2 regions of the Agrobacterium sp. 22-221-1 genome follow, and region 2 is predicted to be linked to the other one. Evidence: predicted binding sites of a transcription regulator. Region 2 holds the regulator's gene; the other holds the start of a gene.
What was found. Region 2 encodes LexA, which represses DNA repair genes until DNA is damaged. Its sites were predicted from a motif close to TGTTCNNNNTGTGTTCNG; they were not measured.

Region 1: ruvC (crossover junction endodeoxyribonuclease RuvC) is a predicted target of LexA. The motif match lies at 1,245-1,262, and genes of this name have one in related genera.

What each region holds. Positions count from the first base shown of each region.
Region 1 covers NZ_JBNWCL010000003.1:228,470-236,709, reverse strand. Annotated here, with positions in the region: gene ruvA (Holliday junction branch migration protein RuvA) at 41-658, opposite strand; gene ruvC (crossover junction endodeoxyribonuclease RuvC) at 691-1,203, opposite strand; gene ACQZ5N_RS06770 (methyl-accepting chemotaxis protein) at 1,450-3,759, shown strand; gene ACQZ5N_RS06765 (LLM class flavin-dependent oxidoreductase) at 3,888-4,889, shown strand; gene ACQZ5N_RS06760 (YebC/PmpR family DNA-binding transcriptional regulator) at 4,944-5,690, opposite strand; gene ACQZ5N_RS06755 (pyridoxamine 5'-phosphate oxidase family protein) at 5,885-6,388, shown strand; gene ACQZ5N_RS06750 (MBL fold metallo-hydrolase) at 6,427-7,269, opposite strand; gene ACQZ5N_RS06745 (TIGR00282 family metallophosphoesterase) at 7,383-8,207, opposite strand.
Region 2 covers NZ_JBNWCL010000001.1:368,523-381,532, reverse strand. Annotated here, with positions in the region: gene ACQZ5N_RS01895 (transketolase family protein) at 1-829, shown strand, start outside; gene ACQZ5N_RS01890 (TRAP transporter substrate-binding protein) at 951-1,958, shown strand; gene ACQZ5N_RS01885 (TRAP transporter small permease) at 2,079-2,612, shown strand; gene ACQZ5N_RS01880 (TRAP transporter large permease subunit) at 2,609-3,868, shown strand; gene lexA (transcriptional repressor LexA) at 4,116-4,838, shown strand; gene ACQZ5N_RS01870 (glutathione S-transferase family protein) at 5,117-5,794, shown strand; gene ACQZ5N_RS01865 (ComEC/Rec2 family competence protein) at 5,815-8,244, opposite strand; gene gltA (citrate synthase) at 8,552-9,841, shown strand; gene ACQZ5N_RS01855 (amino acid ABC transporter ATP-binding protein) at 9,915-10,649, opposite strand; gene ACQZ5N_RS01850 (amino acid ABC transporter permease) at 10,627-11,286, opposite strand; gene ACQZ5N_RS01845 (amino acid ABC transporter permease) at 11,283-11,954, opposite strand; gene ACQZ5N_RS01840 (transporter substrate-binding domain-containing protein) at 12,037-12,822, opposite strand; gene ACQZ5N_RS01835 (GntR family transcriptional regulator) at 12,829-13,010, opposite strand, start outside.

The DNA of each region.
Region 1 (8,240 bases), on a different contig from region 2:
TTACTTTTCACCCATTGTAAGGAATTTAGCATTAAGCGCATCAACGCGAAAGCTCTTTCAGCCCGAGCCGGATCAGCTTGGCGCTGTCGCCGCCCTCCCCGCCGTTCTTCAGCGCGGCGGCAACCGCATTGGCGGCCTGGTCGCGCGAATAGCCGAGATTGGTGAGCGCGGAAACGGCATCCGCCACCGGTGCGGATGCGACGCCTTCGCCAAGCTCCTGCTTGAGGCCGATCGAGGCGGAAGCCTCTCCTGCGAAGGCCGGCGCCTTGTTGCGAAGCTCGGTCACAAGACGCACCGCCACCTTCGGCCCGACGCCCGGCGCGCGTGAGATCATCGTTTTGTCCTGTAGCGCAATGGCATTGGCCAGTTCGGAGGGTGACAGCGTGGAAAGAACGGCCAAGGCCACTTTCGAGCCCACACCCTGCACGCTCTGCAGCAGGTTGAACCATTCCCGCTCCAGCGCCGATAGAAAACCGAAGAGCTTCAGTTGGTCCTCACGCACATAGGTTTCGATGAACAGCACCACCGCTTCCCCGACGGAGCCGATTTTCGACAGCGTGCGCGCCGAACAATAGGCGACGTAACAGACGCCGTGCACATCCACCAGCACATAGTCCGCGCCGATTTCCTCGATGCTGCCTTTCAGTTTTCCGATCATGATGCCGCCCGCTGCAATGAGACTTTAAATATTCAACCGGCCGCCAGCAGTCGCCGCATCCTGTCACCGCCGCGATTATGGGCGTGGCAGATTGCGATGGCGAGCGCGTCCGCCGCATCGTTACCCTTGAATTCGGCCTTCGGCATCAGGATTTTCAGCATCATGTGAATTTGCTGCTTTTCGCCGTGCCCAACGCCGATGACGGCCTTCTTCACCGCGTTCGGCGCATATTCAAAGACCGGCAATCCAGCGCGCGCCGGAACCAGCATGGCGATGCCGCGCGCCTGGCCGAGTTTCAGGGTCGCAACCGCATCCTTGTTCACGAAAGTCTGCTCCACCGCCGCCTCGTCGGGCTGGTGGCTGTGCACGATATCAGCTAGCCCGTCATGCAGCTGGCAGAGCCGCGAGGCCAGATCCATATCACCGTCCGACGTCACCGTGCCGGAGGCGACAAACCGCAGGCTGTTGCCGAGGGTGTCGATCACCCCCCAGCCGGTGCGCCTTAATCCGGGGTCAATGCCGATGATTCGAATCGTCTTTTGCATGAGGCACCTTATCTTTCCGGCTGCGACCCTGCCAGCGATAAGTGAACAAAACGACAACATTCATCAAATTTGCAGTGCAGCATTTACCTCTGCTTAAACCGCGTACCGCATTGTTCCCCCACAAAATCAAAAAAGGGGAGCTGCGGACATGATGATCCGCAGCATAATATTTGAGCCATATCAGCCATCCGGTGGCGCCACATGCTTGGCGCGGGAACTGATCCGGCATTGGGGGCTGCATCGGCCATGCTGAACCGTTTTCATTCCATATCCACCAAAGTGCTGGCGATTTTCCTGGCGCTTATGGCGATCTCGACCGGGGCTCTGACACTTCTCGGTTATCAGAGCAGCAGCGGCGTTCTCGAAGAACAGGCGTCGAAATCCATGGAGAGCATTCTCGTCTTTCGCGGCGACATGCTCCAGGAGCGTCTTGAGCAGCTGAAAACACAGGCGGATTCCATTGCCAAGATCGAATCCCTGCAAATGGCTGTCGTCTCCATGCGCAGCGGCTGGGCGACCGTGCAGAAGAACTCCGGCGACGCGAAGGCGGAACTGCAGCGCGTCTTCGTCAAGGAAAACCCCTTCGGCGAAAAGGAAAAGCTGATCAAGCCGGAAAGCCCGAGCGGCTTTTATTATTCCACCCATGAAAAAACCCAGACGGATATTGGCGGTTATCTGCAGGGAACGCCGTTCAGCGACGTTCTCTTCATCGATCCCGCAGGCACGGTCTATTACTCTTACCTGAAAGGATCGGCTTTCGGGGAAACCGTCGCAGGCGGCGCCTGGGCGGAAAGCGGCCTCGGCGCGGCTTTCGCACGCGGTGCCGCGAATGCCGAAAAGGCCGTGAACGACGTGGCGCAGACCAGCTTCTCCGGCCTGCGCATTGATGCCGCCACGAAAGAGGCCGGCATTTATTTCGGCGTTCCGGTCGTCAAGTTCGGCGCTTTCAAGGGCATCGTCCTCTTCCGGGTCAAGGAAGAGGTCTTCAGCCAGATCCTCACGAAGGGTGTGACGGCCGGCAGTTCCGAACAATCCGCGATCGTTTCCGCCGATGGCAAGGTTATCGGCGTGGAGGGTAACAGGCTGGTCGGCCTCGATCCGGCAATCTATGGTTTCCATGGGCAGGCGCTGAATACGACGGGCATGACGATTGCCAAGATCGACCGTGCGGATGGCGAGGCCAATGCCTATGCCCGCCCCTTCTCCTTCGCCGGGGAAAAATATCTCGCGGTGGAAAGCATGCTGCGCAGCGAATTGAATGCGGGCTCGGTTTCGATTGCCGGCACGCTTGCCGTGATCGGCCTTTGCGTTCTGGCGGCCATGTGCGCGGCGACGGCCTTTTTCGCGCGGCGTCTCTTTGCACCGCTGGAAAAGCTTGCCGGGCTGACCGGCGAAGTGGCCGCAGGCCGTCTCGATGCGGAGATCGGCAATCAGGACCGAAAGGACGAGATCGGCCGCATGGCGCAGGCGCTCGGTAGTTTCCGTGAAAAGCTCATCCTGCAGCGGGAGATGGAAGAAACCGCTTCGCGCACGCGGGAGGAAGCCGAAACGGCCCGCCGCGCGCATCTTGCGGAACGGGAGGCCGAGGCCGGCACTCTGCAGATGGTCGTGCATTCCCTGGATGAAGGTCTCGACCGGCTGGCGAACGGCAACCTCGCCTATCGTATCGAAACCGTCTTCCCCGACGATCTCGAAAGCCTGCGCCATAACTTCAACACGGCGCTTTCCCGGCTCAGCGAAACCATGCAGGCCATCGGCGGCAACTCCGCCGCCGTTCGTGGCGGTTCCGAGGAGATGCGGGTGGGAGCCGATCAGCTCGCCGAACGCACCGAGCGGCAGGCAGCCTCCATCACCGAAACGGCAAGCGCCATCAAGGCGATCACAGAGGCCGTCCGCGACCAGATCGAACGCGCCGAACAGGCAACGCGGATCGCCCACGACGCCAGTGCGGAGGCCACGGCATCCAGCCGCGTGATGGAGCAGACAATCGCCGCCATGGAGGCGATCCAGACCTCATCACGCCAGATCAACCAGATCATCGGCGTCATCGATGAAATCGCCTTCCAGACCAATCTTCTCGCCCTCAATGCCGGCGTGGAGGCAGCCCGTGCGGGCGAAGCCGGCAAAGGCTTTGCGGTCGTGGCGCAGGAGGTGCGCGAACTGGCGCAGCGTTCGGCGGCGGCCGCAAAGGAGATTACCAGTCTGCTGAAGCGCTCCACCGACGAGGTTTCCGCCGGCGTGGCGCTGGTGGAAAAAGCAGGCACGTCGCTTTCCGGCATCGGCAAGCATGTGCAGACCATCAGCGCGCGCATCGAGGAGATCATGGACTCCACCCGCGAGGAAGCGCACACGCTCTCGGAAATCAACAGCACCGTCGCCAGCCTCGACACCATGACCCAGCAGAATGCCGCCATGGTGGAAGAAACGACGGCCGCCATTCACAATCTCGCCTCCGAAGCGGGTGAAATGGATGGCAGGCTTGGACAATTCACGCTGGCTTCCGACCGGGATGCGGCAGGCCATCACAACGCCCGACAAATTCGGCGGGCAGGCTGAGAAAGAAATGGGCCTCTTCGGAGGCCCAATTTTTTTGAACCATCCTTCAATTCTGCGCGACTTCACTGGTAAATCGGGACACGCGCCTTACATCCGCAGCAAAGATTTAAATTTCGCAGGAGCGTCGGATGATCCCCTTTTCCATTCTCGACCTTTCGCCCATCGGCGAAGGCGAGAGCGTCAGCGAGGCGCTTGAAAATTCCCGCCGAATGGCGATCAAGGCCGAAGAACACGGCTATAACCGCATCTGGCTGGCGGAGCACCACGGCATGCCGGGCATTGCCAGTGCGGCGACATCGCTCGTCATCGCCCATGTGGGCGCGGCGACGAAACATATCCGCGTCGGTTCCGGCGGCATCATGTTGCCCAACCACTCCCCGCTCGTCATCGCCGAACAGTTCGGCACGCTTGCGGCGCTGCTTCCCGGCCGTGTCGATCTCGGTCTCGGCCGTGCGCCCGGAACCGACATGCGCACGGCACGGGCGCTGCGCCGCAATCTCGATGCCGGCGCGGAAAACTTCCCGCACGATATCGTTGAACTCCAGCGTTACCTCGGCCCGCCGCAGCAGGATCAGGCCATTCTCGCCGTGCCGGGCATGAATTCCAACGTGCCGATCTGGCTGCTCGGCTCCAGCACCTATAGCGCGCATCTCGCCGCAGCCCTCGGCCTGCCCTATTCCTTCGCCTCGCATTTCGCGCCCGATATGCTGATGGAAGCGATCCATATCTATCGCGAGCGCTTCCAGCCCTCTGAAGTGCTGGACAAGCCCTATGTGATGGTGGGTGTGATGGGGGTCAGCGCCGATACGGACGAGGAGGCGCAACATCTCTTCACCTCGTCGCAGCAGCAATTCGTCAACCTGCGCCGCAACGTGCGCACGCAGTTTCCGAAGCCGGTGCACAGCATGGACGATTACTGGAACGAGATGGAGCGTTTCTCTGTCGAACACACGCTGCGTTTCGCAGCTGTGGGCTCGCCTGAGACGATCCAGCGCCATCTCGACGGTTTCCTGGCGGAAACGCAGGCGGATGAACTGATCATTTCCATGCCGATCCATGACATCGAAAAGCGGCTGCGATCCGTGGAGATTTTTGCCGACGTGCGGACCTCCATAAAGAAGGCCGCCTAAACAAAAAGCCCCGGAGCGGATCGCTACCGGGGCTTTTTTTTGAAATATGAGACGTCAGGCGGAAAGCTTGGCGAGAATTTCTTCGGACACTTCGAAGTTGGAATAGACGTTCTGCACGTCGTCATCGTCTTCGAGATTGTCGATGAGCTTCATCAGCGACTGCGCCTTTTCTTCATCCACCGGCACCGTGTTCTGCGGCTTCCAGATGGCCTTGACGCTTTCGGCTTCGCCCAGCACGCCTTCCAGCGCCTTGGAAACCTCGTTCATCGCTTCGAAACCGCAGATGATGGTGTGACCATCTTCGGAAGATTCGACGTCGTCGGCACCGGCCTCGATGGCGGCTTCCATGACCTTGTCGGCATCGCCGACTTCAGCCTTGTAGGAGATTTCGCCGACGCGGTCGAAGGAGAAGGAGACCGAACCGGTTTCGCCAAGCGCACCACCGGCCTTGGTGAAGATGGAGCGAACGTTGGAGGCGGTGCGGTTGCGGTTGTCGGTCAGGGCCTCGACGATGACGGCAACGCCACCCGGGCCGTAACCCTCGTAACGGACTTCGTCATAGTTCTCGCCATCGGCGCCGGACGCCTTCTTGATCGCACGCTCGATGTTGTCCTTGGGCATGGACTGGGCCTTGGCGTTCTGGATCGCCAGACGCAGGCGCGGGTTCATGTTCGGGTCGGGCATGCCCGTCTTTGCCGCAACGGTGATTTCGCGCGCAAGCTTGGAAAACATTTTGGACCGCACGGAGTCCTGCTTGCCCTTGCGGTGCATGATGTTCTTGAACTGTGAATGACCAGCCATGGAAAACCTGATTGTCGTAATTTGGAGATTGCGGGCCTTATAAGTGCGATAGCCGCGCCATTCAACCCCGCAAGCGCTTTCTCTTGCCGCAACAACAGAAGGAACTGATTTATCCGCTCTTCGTTCTGATCATGAACGCGGCGGAACAGGGCATTTTTCCTCCGTCGCAGCATGACACCCGAAGGAGAAAACATATGGTCAGCCTGACTGAAGCACGAGAAGCACCGGCCCGCCAGCTCTGGGACGAGATCAATTCCGTCCATGCCGGCATGCTCGGGCTGGAGGGACTGCACAACCACATGCAGCCCATGGCGCCTCATGCTGACCCCAAGACCAACACCATCTGGTTTTTCTCCAAAAAAGACACCGATCTGGTGAAATCGCTGAAATCCGGCTCCCGGGCGCATTTCTGCGTGGTGGGCAAGGACCATGACTACCACGCTTGCCTTTCAGGCATCCTCGAAGCGCGCGATGACAAAACCAAGATCGACGAATATTGGAACTCCGTCACGGCGGCATGGTACGAGCACGGCAAAAGCGACCCGCAACTGACCATGCTGGCGTTGCATGTCGACGATGCCGATATCTGGGCTTCGACGGACAGCACGCTGAAATTCGGCTGGGAAATCGCCAAGGCGAACATGTCAGATGACAAGACCCCTGACGTCGGCGTTCGCCAGCATCTCACCTTTGCCTGAGAAACGGCTCTCCCCGGACTTCCTCGCCCGTCGCCATGCTACATGCCTTTCGGCACCAGTATCTGCGGCTGGCGGGGAAGGTTCCTCATCGAAACGCGGATCACCGGATCGGTCGCATAGGCAATACGGAAACTTTCGCCGAACATCGTCAGAAACTGCTCCAGCGGCGGGCCGGTGCGGTGCATCGGCAGGATAAGCGCGGAGCGCAGGCGCTTGACCACCCGGCTCATGCTGTCGGCACCCATGGTCAGCCCGCCATCCACCGGCACCATCAGCACATCCAGACGGCCGATCTCGGCATAATGCGTATCCGTCAACTCATGATGCAGATGCCCGAGATGGCCGATGCACAGCCCGGCAACCTCGAAGATGAAGATGGAATTGCCGTTCTCCTGGAAGGACTCGTAATCGCCCCAGCGGTTGCGGATATCGGTTGCGACATTGCGGATATAGACATCGCCCACCAGAACCTTGTGCTCGGCCTTTTCTCCCGGCGTATCGCTCCAGCCATGCAGCACATATTGAATGGCCGGGTCCGGACTGAGGGTAAAATGCGTCGAATGCGCCCGGTTCATCGTCACCACCGTCGGCGTGACTGGCGGACGATAGACGCCGTTATAATCGGTGGCGATGGTCACACCGCCGGGGCTTTCGATCAGATAGGTGGAATGGCCGATGAAGCTGATCTTCACCTCTTCCTTTGCCGCAGCTTGCGCCAGCTGAACACCCGGCGGATTGAAGCTCGCGAACATGACGCCCGGAATGTTGCTGGCGATCGCCTGGCACTGGCTGACGGGAGGACGGCTCGCCGTCTGGGAGAAGGCCGCTCCCGAACAGGCGATCAGCCCAGTTATTGCAAGCATTAGCACGCGCAGCATCACGCCACTCCCCTGAACTTGCGAAGCTGAGAGGATGGGACAGGTTTTGGCGAGCGTCCAGTTACAAGAGCAACGGAAGGCTCACACTCTCGTCATTGTGAACGCGTCGGGGAAGATTAAACCCAGAAGGACGGCAGGGTTTCCGAAAGCCGCGGCCCGATGCGCAGCGGCGCAATCTTTTCCGCCAGTCCGGTTCGGTCGGAAATCTCAACGCCGACGCCGCAGATCGTCGCAGGTCCGCTCGCTGCCTCGAAACGGCCCTTCGGCATTTTGGAAATGAAGCGGTTGATCGGCTCTTCCTTCTCCATGCCAAGCGAACTGTCATAGTCGCCGCACATGCCGGCATCCGACATGTAGGCGGTTCCGCCATTCAATATCTGGGCATCGGCGGTCGGAACATGGGTGTGAGTGCCGACGACGAAGCTAGCGCGCCCATCGACGAAATGGCCGAAACACTGTTTTTCGCTGGTCGCTTCCGCGTGGAAATCGAAAATGATGGCGTCGGCCTGTTCCTTCAGCGGGCAGGCGGCAAGAATGTTTTCCGCCGACTTGAAGGGATCGTCCAGTTCCGGATGCATGAAGACCCGGCCCATGATGTTGGCAACCAGTATGCGCGCGCCGTTGCGAGCGTAAAAAATGCCCGAGCCCTTGCCCGGCGTACCATCCGGATAATTGGCGGGCCGCAGGAACTGGTCATGGCGCTCACAGAAGGAAACCGCTTCCTTCTGGTCCCAGACGTGGTTGCCGGTCGTTACCACATCGGCGCCGGCATTGATGGTCTCGAGATAGATATCCTCGGTGATACCGAAACCGCCGGCAGCGTTTTCACCGTTGACGATGACGAAATCCAGCTTCAGGTCGGAAATCAGCCCCGGCAACCGCTCCCAGACAGCCGTGCGTCCGGTCTTGCCAACCATATCTCCGAGAAAAAGAAGCCTCATTCACCCGCCCCGATCTTGCGCATGTTTCTATAT
Region 2 (13,010 bases):
CTTTTATCAGATGGGCATGGCCGAGCAGCTTTTGATGAGCACCGCCGCCGGTCTGGCGCGCGAAGGCTTCGTGCCCTTCGCGACCACCTATGCGGTCTTTGCCGCCCGCCGCGCCTATGATTTCATCGCCATGGCGATTGCCGAGGAAAACCTGCCGGTGAAGATCGTCTGCGCCCTGCCCGGCCTGACGACGGGTTACGGCCCCAGCCATCAGGCAACCGACGATCTGGCGATCTTTCGCGCGCTGCCGAACATGACCATCGTAGATCCCTGCGACGCGACCGACATAGAAGGCGCGGTGCCGGCCATTACGGATTACAACGGCCCCGTCTATATGCGCCTGCTGCGCGGCCAGGTGCCGGTGGTGCTCGAAGAATATGGCTATCGGTTCGAACTCGGCAAGGCGAAGCTTATCCGCGATGGTGCGCAGGTCCTTTTCATATCGTCCGGCATATTGACGATGCGGGTTCTCGAAGCGGCTGCCCTGCTTGAAAAGGAGGGCGTCGGCTGTGCCGTGCTGCATTCCCCCACCATCAAGCCGCTCGATACCGCCTCGATCTTCACGGAAGTGGACCGGGCTGATCGTCTGGTCATCGTGGCGGAAAACCATAGCGAAATCGGCGGCCTTGGAGAGGCCGTGGCAATGGCGCTGATGAAAAGCGGCCGGGCGCCGCGCTTGCGGCAGATCGCCCTGCCCGATGCCTTTCTGGATGCAGGCGCGCTGCCCACCCTGCATGACCGCTACGGTATCTCGACGGCGATGATCGTGGCGCGCGCAAGGGCGTGGCTGGAGAATGAAAGTTTTGAAGTACCGCGCGGTTCGGTCTAAAGGCTGAAACTCAAACATGGTGCGGAATCAGCCGGAGGGAGCCGGCGGTTTCAAGGGAGTGGAGCGCGTTATCCGCGTGATCGGACAACGCCGAGGGTGTTTAAATCCAGGGAGGAGAAAAATGAGTATTTCCATCAACAGGCGTATGTTCCTGACCGGTACCGGTCTGGCACTGGCGGCGCCGGCCATTCTGACGACAGCCCGCAACGCCCGGGCCGCCACGACGCTGACGCTCGGCCATGGCGCGGCGCCCGGCAATCCGCGCACGATCGCGGCCGCGAAATTCGCGGAACTCGTTGCCCAGAAAACCGAAGGCCGCGTGGCGATCAATGTCGCCGGTTCGGAAACGCTTGGCAGCGACGCCGCCATGCTGACCAGCCTGCGCACCGGGGCGCTTGATTTCACCGCCAACAGCCAGGGTCCGGTTTCGAGCGTTGTTCCAGAACTCGCGGCGCTCGGCCTGCCCTTCCTGTTCAGCAACGCTGATCAGGCGATCAAGGTACTCGAAGGCGATGTCGGCGCATCGCTCGATGCGCGTTTCCAGAAGGTCGGCATCGTGCCGCTCGACTGGTGGGACAACGGCATCCGCCATGTCTCCAATTCCAAACACGCCATCACCAAGCCGCAGGACGTCGCGGGCCTGAAAATCCGTACCCCCGCCGACCCGATGACCATGGATATTTTCAAGGCGCTCGATGCGGCGACGGTTCAGATTGCCTTCGGCGAACTCTACATCGCGCTTCAGCAGGGCGTCGTCGACGGGCAGGAAAATCCGCTGGTGAATATCGAAAGCTCCAAGCTTTACGAGGTCAACAAGCATATCAGCCTCACCGCCCATAAATGGGAATCCACCCCGTTCCTGATGTCCAAATTCGCCGAGGGGCGGCTGGGCAAGGATTTCGAGGCGGTCAAGGCGGCTGCGAAGGAGGCAGGCGCGCTTCAGCGCAAACTCTCGGCGGAAAAGGCAAGCGCGTCTCTGGCCGCCTTCAAGGCCAATGCCGCCATCGAGGTGGTGGAAGACATCGACCACGCCGCTTTCGCGAAAGCGACCGCGCAGGTGCTGGAGACATGGAAGCAGAAGCCCTTCGGCGATTTCGTCGCCGAGCTGGAAAAGGCCGCCAAAGGCTAATGATCAGGATGCCGGGCCGGTTCAAGCCGCCCGGCCTCACCTTCATGTCCACCGACAGGATCGGCGGGAGCCTCGCTCACGCCGACATTCATACGGTTTCAGTTTTCAGGAGATGCGCCAATGCTCGAAGGAGCCTTGTCCGCCGCCAATCGCGTTGACAGTTTCATCGCCATCCTCTGCCGCATCATCATCGTGGCAACCGGCATTCTGCTCACGGTCATCATGACCGCAAACGTCATCGTCCGCTATCTATCGACATCCGGCGGGCTGGATTTTGCGGAAGAACTGCCGACCATGCTGTTTCCATGGTTCATCGTCGCCGGCATTACCCTTGCCGCGCAGAGCGGCGCGCATATGGCGGTTGAATGGATCTATGACAAGTTCGACGAACGCGGCAAGGTGGCGGTTCTGCTGTTCGCCAATCTCGTGACGGTCGCAAGCTTCGTCATTCTCGCGCAGCAGGCGCTTGTCGTCGCCGAGATCGCCGGCGCGGAAATCAGCCCTGTGCTGCAACTGCCCAACAGCATCGGATATTATTCCATCGCCTTCGGCGCAGCACTGGTCTCGGTCACCACCGCAACCGCGAGCCTGCGCATTCTCTCCGGCGGCTGGCATGCCCGTCCGCACGGTGCAACCGAGGAGATGCCGCTATGACCATCGTGATGATCATTGCATTTTGTATTCTCATGATGATTGCGGTTCCGGTCGGTTATGCGCTGATCATCTCTGCGGGCGTCGCCGTACTGTGGAACGGTTATGTGCCGCTCTCGATCGTGGCGCAGCAGGTTTACGACCAGACGCAGTCTTTCCCGATGCTAGCGCTGCCGTTCTTCATGCTCGCGGGCACGCTGATGCTCGGCGGCAAACTCGGAACCCAGCTTCTGGAACTCGCCTCCAAGGCCATGCAGCGCTGGCGCGGCGGCCCGCTTTCCACCACCGTCATTTCCTCGGTCGTGTTCGGCGGCGTTTCCGGCTCGGCGGTCGCCAATGCGAGCGCGCTCGGTTCGGTGCTCATTCCGTGGCAGAAGCGCCAGGGCTACCCCGCTCCCCTCTGTGCGGCCAACAATGCCACCTCGGCGGTCATCGATGTGCTCATCCCGCCGTCGATCCCGATGATCCTCTATTCATTGGTCAGCGGCGTCAGCATCGCCAATCTGTTCATCGCCGGCATTCTGCCGGGCCTGCTCATGGCCGTCGGTTTCATCTTCGTCTGCTGGGCCATTGCCGTGCGGCGGGGCTATGCGGTGCGAGACGAAAGCTTTCGCAAGCGCGATCTGGCACTACTTGCATTCCGCAGCCTGCCGGCGATCCTTCTGCCGATCCTGATCATCCTCGGCCTGCGCTTCGGCTTTGCAACGCCGACCGAAGTGGCCGTTCTTTCTGTCGTCTATTCGCTCGTGCTCAGCATCTTCTTCTACCGCGATCTGACGTGGAAGCGTTTCTGCGACAATTTCGTCGAGGCAGGCTCTGCAACCGGCGTCGTCATGCTCGTCATCATGGGCAGTGCGGCGGTGGGCTGGGTGCTTACCTTCGATCAGGCGCCCCAGCATTTCGCCACCTGGGTGGCCGAGAATATCTCCAACCCGATCCTGATCATTCTCATGATGAACATCCTGATGCTGATCATCGGCATGCCGCTCGATCTGCCGCCGTCGATCCTGCTGCTCGGACCGATCTTCGTGCCGCTTGCGGATATGATCGGGCTCGACCGGGTGCAGCTCGGCATGATGATGGTCATCAATCTCGGTATCGGGCTCTATACGCCACCGATCGGCACCACGCTCTTCATCTCGTCCTCCATAGCCAGAGCGCCGCTCGGCGCAACGACGAGGGAATTGTGGCCGTTCTTCACCATGGCGATGCTGCTTCTCATCGCGGTCAGCTTCATTCCTGCCCTCACGATCTACTAACATAAGAGCCGTAGCAAACGGCTGCCAGAAACCACCGGCCGGGTCTCCCCGGTCGGTGGTTTTAGTATTCAAGATGTGCCGCTTACATCGTTCAATCTGCTTTGTTCATGGTTTCGACGATCAAATCACGATCTGCGATGCACCCTTCACGAAATTTTAGGGGATTGCGGAACACATATGGAACATATAGTGTTCGTTCTGTATTTGTTTCGCGACTTCAACGACGATTCTCAAGGGTGTTTTCCTCATGCTCACGCGCAAACAGCAGGAATTGCTTCTCTTCATTCATGAAAGAATGAAAGAGTCCGGCGTGCCGCCCTCCTTCGATGAAATGAAGGACGCACTCGATCTTGCCTCCAAATCCGGCATCCACCGGCTGATCACCGCACTCGAGGAGCGCGGCTTCATTCGCCGGCTACCTAACAGGGCGCGGGCGCTGGAAGTGATCAAATTGCCTGAGGCCTATGCGCCGGGTGCAAGGCCGCAGCGCGGCTTCTCGCCGAGCGTCATTGAAGGCAGCCTCGGCAAGCCGAAGACGCCGGAGCCGGCCCCTGCCCCCAAGGCGCCGGCCAATGATCTCGGTGGCGCCGTCACCGTGCCGGTCATGGGCCGCATCGCCGCCGGTGTGCCGATTTCCGCCATCCAGAACAACACCCATGATGTGGCCGTGCCGGTCGACATGCTCGGCTCGGGCGAACATTACGCTCTGGAAGTCAAGGGCGACTCGATGATCGAGGCCGGCATTTTTGATGGCGATACCGTCATCATCCGCAACGGCAATACGGCCAATCCGGGCGATATCGTCGTAGCACTGGTGGATGATGAAGAAGCTACCCTGAAGCGTTTCCGCCGCAAGGGAGCCTCCATCGCTCTGGAAGCGGCCAATCCCGCCTATGAGACCCGTATTTTCGGACCGGATCGGGTGAAAATCCAGGGTAAGCTGGTTGGTCTGATCCGCCGCTACCATTAATTGGCACCCCGCCTTTTTTCGCTAGGGGCGTCATCGAGAGGATGACGCTCCCTTTGAGGCATCTTGGATTGTTCCCAGGAACAATGCGGCTCTGCGGAAGTAAAGAGAGGGTGCGTTTCGTTCTCGTCTCCGGGCGGTGACGCGAGTTTGCCTCTTTCTTTCTCCCTGCCCTCACATTCCCATTCATCAATGCGGCTTATGGGAGCCATGGATTATTTGCAATATTCCAAGGGCCATCCGTCGGTATAGAAATGCGCGTCATATCGGGGAAACACGTCATGTACGATCTTTATATCGCCAACAAGAACTATTCCTCATGGTCGCTGCGGCCCTGGGTATTGATGCGTACGCTCGGCATCGCCTTCGATGAAAAACTCGTTCCCTTCGGCGAAGGCGTTTCCTTCTCCACCTTCTCGCCGACCGGCAAGGTGCCCTGCCTTGTCGATGAGGGCGTGACGGTTTGGGAATCGCTGTCGATCGCCGAATATCTGGCGGAAAGACATCAGGGCGTCTGGGCGAGCGACAAGCAGGCAAGGGCCTGGTCACGGTCGGCAGCGAGCGAAATGCACGCGGGCTTTTCCTCGCTGCGCAATCTCTACCCGATGTCGGTCGGCATTCGCGTAAAACCGAAGGGTGGCGATACCGGGCTTGCGGCCGATATAAAGCGCATCGATACGCTGTGGAGCGAAGGCCTCGCGAAATTCGGCGGGCCTTTTCTTGCCGGCCAGAAATTCACGGCGGTCGATGCCTTCTTCTGCCCGGTGGCATTTCGTTTCCAGACTTATGGCGCGGAACTTTCGCCCGTAGCGAGAGCCTATTGCGACCGGCTGCTCGCCCTTCCCGCCATGCGCGAATGGTACGAGGCCGGGCTGAAGGAAGTCTGGCGCGATGCGGCGCATGAAGAGGAAATTAGCGGGATCGGCGAATTGACCGCGGATCTGCGCATCAAGGCCTGACGGTCCATGCTGGCGGCGCTCTATTGCGATGCCGCCAGCAACCGCATGACGGCATCGGGCACGTCGTGATCGAAACGGCCGCTTTTCCAGTCGTAATAGCGATGTTCGCTCCAGGGCCTGTCCATGCCGGCGATTGCGGCGCGCAGCCTGCCGACCACCCCTGCCTGATCGTTGCCGGCGAAGTCCATTTCCAGCGAACCGATCCGCCGCAGGATATCGCGGTTCAGCAGAAGTGCGCCCGAGCGGCATTGGGAAAAGGACGTTCTGCGGGAGACGATAACGATATCGGCAATATCGCAAGCCTTTCCGGCAAAGCGGCCGTCTTCCAGAACGATGATCCATTCGCCGCTTCCCGCGCGCGTAACGCACCATATGCCTTTGCTGCAAGTGAAAACGCTGGGCTCGGCGTCTCTCAGGGCCGCTGTCATCTGCCGTGCAACTGCACTCATCTCTTGCGGATCAAGCTTCGCCTTCGAGGCCAAAGCCACGGTTTTTGCCGTGGCCTCGGTCTTGAGAAAGACCGGCGGCACAGGCTGTTCCGGCAAAAGCAGCGCCCTTTGCCACTGGCCATAAACGAAACCCTGCGGCTGAGCCTTCGTCGTGTAGGCTTTGCCGTCCTCCAGCAGCGCCACTAGCTCGCCATCCTCGTGAACAAGCAAATCGGGCGGATCGCGATAGGCCGTGGCGGACGACAGGCCGAAGGCGAGGAATAGAAGCGGCATGCCCAGAAGCGCAAGCCGGCTGCGCAGCAAAGTCAGCAGCAGAAAACCAGCCGAGGCGAGCCCCAGAAACCACCCGTGAGGCCGCCCCGTCGCAGCGCTTCCGCCCCAGGACGCCACCTCCTGCGCAACCTCGATGACGAGGGCCATGCCGTATCCCATGACCTTCAGAAACGGAGCGTCGAGCCCGAAAGGCATCAGCAGCATGGCGACAAGGCCGAAAGGCATGACAATCAGCGACATCAGCGGCATGGCGGCCAGATTGGCGAAAAGTCCATAGGTGGTGACACGCTGAAAATGCTCGACCGAATAGATCGCCGTCGAAAGACCGCCTATCAGCGACGTCGTGATGACACCGCCGATGATGGCGCCCGCCGTTTGCGCCACCGTCATCCATGCCGGTTTGCGCCCGATGAACAGACGCTCGCGATCGATACGCCAGCGGCTCCAGGCGGCATAGGAGGCGACGAGCGCGATGGTCGCGGCAAAAGACATCTGAAAGCTCGGGCCCATGATTTCCGAGGGCGAAAAAGCGAGAATGACCAAAGCGGAAAGCGCGACATTCCTGAGGCTGAGCGAGGGTTGATCGAACAGCACCGCGATCAGCATCACCGACATCATCAGCCAGGCGCGTTCGGCGGAAACGGCAAAACCTGAAATCAGGTAATAAGCAAGCGTCATCAAGAGCGCGGCGAAAGCCGAAATCTTCTTCACGGGCCAGCGCTGTGCAAATGCCGGAAAAAGGCTGAAGGCAAGCCTCAGCCCCACAAAGAATATGCCCGACGCCAGCGCCATGTTAAGCCCGGATATGGCGACGATATGGGCAAGGCCGGAGAGCCGCAACGCTTCCATTGTTTCGGCGGATATGGCCTGTCTCTCATCGGTGACGATGGAGGCGGCAAAAGCGCCGGCATCGCCGCCGATGGTGTTGCGGATGCGTTCGGCAATGGCGGTGCGAAGGCCATAGAGCCGCATGTCGGCCCATTCCAGCCAGTCCGTCTTCGCGCCAATGCCGGGTGAAACGACCGTCTGTGGCGGCTTATAGAAGAATCCGGTCGCGCCTATGCCCCTGAAATAGGAGGCGAAGGCGAAATCATTGAGCCCCGGCAAGGCCGGGCCGGATGGCGGCGAAAGCCGCGCCTTGCCGCGAATGGTCGCGCCGAGTGCAGCGGGCTCGCCTCCCCCGCGTGACAGGAGTGAGACCTTGCCCGGCGGGCGTGACAATGCAGGCGCTTCCGTTGCGGTGAGTTGCACCACATATCGCCAGTCCCCGCGCGCATCCACCTCCCGACGGGTCACCGTGCCGGTAATGGTGGTGGTGACGGGCGTATCCAGCACCACCGTTCCCGCACGCCATGTTTCGACCCCGGCGAAAAGCATGCCCAGCAAAAGCAGCGCGCAAAGGCCGCAGGCCGTCGCTGCGAAGCCCGAGCGATATTTCGCGAAGAACGCCAGACCGACGGCGATGAGACATGTGATCGCCAGAACGGAGAATGAAGGCGAGGTATTGAGGGAAAACCAGAGGATCGCACCGCAGCCGATGAAAACCGGAACGAAAAGAAAATCGTGGCCGAATGCGCGCTCCTCGGCGAAGCATGCGGCGATTTTTTGAGAGGCGACAGCTCGCAGGTTCGGCTTGCCGACAAGGGCGGGCGTGTCATATGTCGCAACATCGCCGGTTCTGCGAAGCGGATAAAGGATTTCCGCCGTGCCGGGCAAATCGCCCTGCATCGTTTCGGCATGTCTGAAATGCTGTTTTTCCCCTTGACCGAGCAATCCGCGCCGCGCCCCTGCCGCACCGGGAACAGGTTTGCAGGCGGATGCGAGGGATTGCAATCCTTTCCTTTAACCCTGCGTTGACTGAGATTGAATTGCCATCACCGGGAAAGACGGAAGCAAGGCAATTGCGTTTGCCGCAATGCACAATTTGACCTTTGGATAGCTTGGCATCTGCGCAAGGATCATATAGCTAATCGGTAGACGCTTAACCGCGGGGCGTGTCTCAACGCCCCCACCCGCATGTTTTCGGAGGATCAGTATGACGGAAAAAAGCGCTACAGTGACACTTGGCGAAAAGCAGGTCGAACTCCCGGTCAGGGAAGGCACGATCGGACCAAGCGTCGTCGATATCGCCACGCTGTACAAGCACACGGGCTCTTTCACTTACGACCCGGGTTTCACGTCGACGGCCTCCTGCGAATCCAAGATCACCTATATCGACGGTGACGAAGGCGTTCTCCTGCATCGTGGTTTCCCCATCGAGCAGCTCGCCGAACAGGGCGACTTCCTGGAAACCTGCTATCTGCTGCTTTACGGCGAACTGCCGACCGCGGCTCAGAAGAAGGACTTCGACACCCGCGTCACGCGCCACACCATGGTGCATGAGCAGATGAGCCGGTTCTTCACCGGCTATCGCCGCGATGCGCATCCGATGGCCGTCATGTGCGGCACGGTCGGCGCCCTCTCTGCCTTCTATCACGACTCGACCGACATCACCGATCCGCACCAGCGCATGGTCGCTTCGCTGCGCATGATCGCCAAGATGCCAACGATCGCCGCCATGGCCTACAAGTACCATATCGGCCAGCCCTTCGTTTACCCGAAGAACGATCTCGATTACGCCTCCAACTTCCTGCACATGTGCTTTGCCGTGCCCTGCGAGGATTACAAGGTCGATCCGGTTCTGGCCCGCGCCATGGACCGCATCTTCATCCTGCATGCCGATCACGAGCAGAACGCTTCCACCTCCACGGTGCGTCTTGCAGGTTCGTCGGGTGCGAACCCCTTCGCCTGTATCGCGGCTGGCATTGCCTGCCTCTGGGGCCCGGCTCACGGCGGCGCCAACGAAGCGGCGCTCAACATGCTGAACGAAATCGGCACGGTTGACCGCATTCCGGAATACATCGCCCGCGCCAAGGACAAGAACGACCCGTTCCGCCTGATGGGCTTTGGCCACCGCGTCTACAAGAACTACGACCCGCGCGCCAAGATCATGCAGAAGACGATGTACGAAGTGCTGGAAGCCACCGGCAATTCCGACGATCCGATCATGCAGGTCGCGCTGGAACTGGAAAAGATCGCCCTTTCCGACCCCTACTTCGTCGAAAAGAAGCTTTACCCGAACGTCGACTTCTATTCCGGCATTACGCTGAAGGCGCTCGGCTTCCCCACGACCATGTTCACCGTTCTCTTCGCTCTTGCCCGCACCGTCGGCTGGATCGCACAGTGGAACGAAATGATCGAAGATCCGCAGCAGCGCATCGGCCGTCCGCGCCAGCTCTATACGGGCGCCGGCAAGCGCGACTACGTTCCAGTTTCCAAGCGCTAAGCCGCGAAACCCCATAAATCAAAGGCCGGCAGGTTTTTCCGCCGGCCTTTTTTGTTGAGCATCCGAATAGTTCTCAGTGGCGTGCAGCGACGCCCAGGAACTGCTTCAGTTCCGGTGTTGCGGGATTGGAGAAGACCTCTTCCGGTGGGCCTATTTCATGCACCCTGCCCTCATGCATAAAGACGACGCGGGAGCAGACGTCGCGCGCAAATTTCATTTCATGCGTCACCATCAGGAGCGTCATACCTTCAGCGGCGAGTTCCCGCACCACGGCCAACACTTCCGCGACAAGTTCGGGATCGAGAGCCGAGGTGATCTCATCGCAGAGCAGCGCGATGGGCTGCATGGCGAGTGCACGGGCAATGGCGACGCGCTGCTGCTGGCCGCCGGACAATTCATCGGGATAGGCATCGAACTTGTGCGCCAGCCCGACCCGTTCCAGCATCTTGCGGGCAACAGCTTCGGCTTCCGGCTTCGGCGTCTTTTTCACCACGGTCTGCGACAGCATGACGTTGCCGCCAACAGTCTGGTGCGGGAAGAGATTGAACTGCTGGAAGATCATGCCGACCTTCAGCCGCAGGGCTTTCAGATGCAGATCGTCTTCGAGAAGCTGCGCGCCGGCGACCGATATGGAACCGGCCGAAATCGTCTCCAGCCCGTTGATGCAGCGAAGCAGGGTCGATTTGCCCGATCCGCTCTTGCCGATGATGGCGATGACCTCGCCCGGCTCCACATCGAGGTTGATGCCCTTCAGTACCTCGTTGCTGCCATAGCTTTTGCGGACTTCAGTGATTTCGATGAGCGACATTGAGCTTCCTTTCGAGGATCTGGCTGCTCTTAGACAGAGGCCAGCACAGCGCGAAATAGATGAGGGCGACGAGGCCATAAACGGTGAAGGGCTGGAAGGTGGCATTGGTGACGACCGTGCCGGCCTTGGACAGTTCTACGAAACCGATGATCGAGGTCACGGCCGTTCCCTTGATGACCTGCACGAAGAAACCGACGGTCGGCGGAATGGCGACCCGCATGGCCTGCGGCAGGATGACATAACGCATCTGCTGCAGGCGTCCCATGGCAAGGCTCGCCGATGCCTCCCACTGGCCCTTGGCGACGGATTCAACGCAGCCGCGCCAGATTTCGGTGAGGAAGGCAGCTGCCCACAGGATCAGCGTCAAGCCCGCCGCCAGCCAGGCCGGCACATCGATGCCGAACAGGCCGAGGCCGAAAAAGGCGATGAAGAGCTGCATCAAAAGCGGCGTACCCTGAAAAAGCTCGACATAATAGCGTGCGAAAGCCCGCATCGATTTTTTCCGGGAAATGCGCATGAACAGCAGAAGCAGCGCCACCATGCCGCCGCCGACGAAGGAGACGAGCGACAGCAGTACGGTCCAGCGCGTGGCGAGCAGCAGGTTTCTGAGAATATCCCAGGTGGAGAATTCGATCATCGGACACTCCTGCGCGGAAAGATGAGGTTGCCGCCCATGACAAGCACCTGCCGGAGAAGGATGGCGAGCACGAGATAAATGACGGTGGAGACCATATAGGCTTCGAAGGCGCGGAAGGTGCGCGACTGGATGAAATTGGCTGCGAAGGTCAAATCCTCGGCGGCGATCTGCGAGACGACCGACGAGCCGAGCATGACGATCACCACCTGCGATGAAAGCGCCGGCCAGATGCGTTGCAGCGAGGGCACCAGAACCACATGCCGGAAGGTTTCGAAACGGGTCATGGCAAGGCTTGCCCCCGCCTCGAACTGTCCCTTCGGCGTCGCCTGGATGCCGGCGCGGATAATCTCGCAGCTATAGGCCCCGAGATTGACCACCATGGCGATATTGGCGGCGGTCAGTTCCGACAATTGCACGCCAAGCGACGGCAGGCCGAAAAAGATAAAAAACAATTGTATGAGGAATGGCGTGTTGCGAATTAGCTCCACATAGGTCGCGACCGGCGGCCGCAGCCATTTGGGCCCGAGCGCACGCACCCAGGCGCAGACGATGCCGAGGGCGATACCGAGAACGCCGCCGATGGCAATCAATTCCAGCGTAACGGCGATGCCTTTGGCGATCTGCGGATAATAGTCGAGAAGCCATGCAAAATCGAATGTGTATTTCACCCGATGCTTCCTTTCGGCGAGGACAAACCATGCGCCGGTCCTGCTTCAAGGCAAGGCCGGCGCATGCATTTTTCCGGGTTGCTCAGAGATCCTTGGGCAGGTCGGTTTTCAGCCATTTCTGCGCGATCGTGTTCAAGGAACCATCGGTCTTTGCGGTGGCGATGATGGCGTTGACCTTTTCAAGCAGCGCCGGCTGTTCCTTGTTCAGGCCGATATAGCAGGGCGAATTCTTGATCAGGAACTTCAGCTCGGGGCGCTTTGGCGGGTTCTTGGCGAGAATGGCGGCGGCCACGACATTGCCCGTGGCCACGGCCTCAACCTGGCCGGCGAGGAAGGCCGAGATCGTGCCGTTATTGTCCTCATAACGCTTGATGGTCGTATCGGCAGGCGCCACCTTCGTCAGCTCCAGATCCTCGACGGCGCCACGGGTGACGCCGACGGTCTTGCCGGACAAATCCTCCGCCTTGGTGACGGCAACCGCGTCCGGAGCGAACACGCCGTTGAAGAAGGGCGCATAGGCGGTGGAGAAGTCGATGACCTTTTCACGGTCCGGGTTTTTACCGAGGCTCGAAATGACGAGATCGACCTTGTTGGTCTGCAGATAGGGAACGCGGTTGGCGCTGGTCACCGGCACGAGTTCGACCTTCACGCCCAGCTTCTCGCCGATCAGATTGGCGACGTCGATATCATAACCCTGCGGGGCCATATCCGTGCCGACGCTGCCGAAGGGCGGGAAATCCTGCGGAACGGCAACGCGGATCGTGCCGCGGGAGGTGATATCACCGAGCGCATCGGCAAAGGCTGCGGGCGAAAAGCCGAGCGTTGCGGAAATTGCGGCAATGGCAAGCAATGAACGTCTGGAAATCATTGGGAATTACTCCTTGGGGCTTGAGGAAAGAGGCTGCAATGAAAGGGAATTACGAAGCTCGTAGAGCGGATCTGGCCTGCGGGTGAGATCGAGACCGGTTTCGACTTCGTCGAGATGGCGGATGGCGAGTTCGGCGGCGCCATGAAAATCGGCAGCCTTGATCGCTTCGAAGATACGGCAATGTCCGT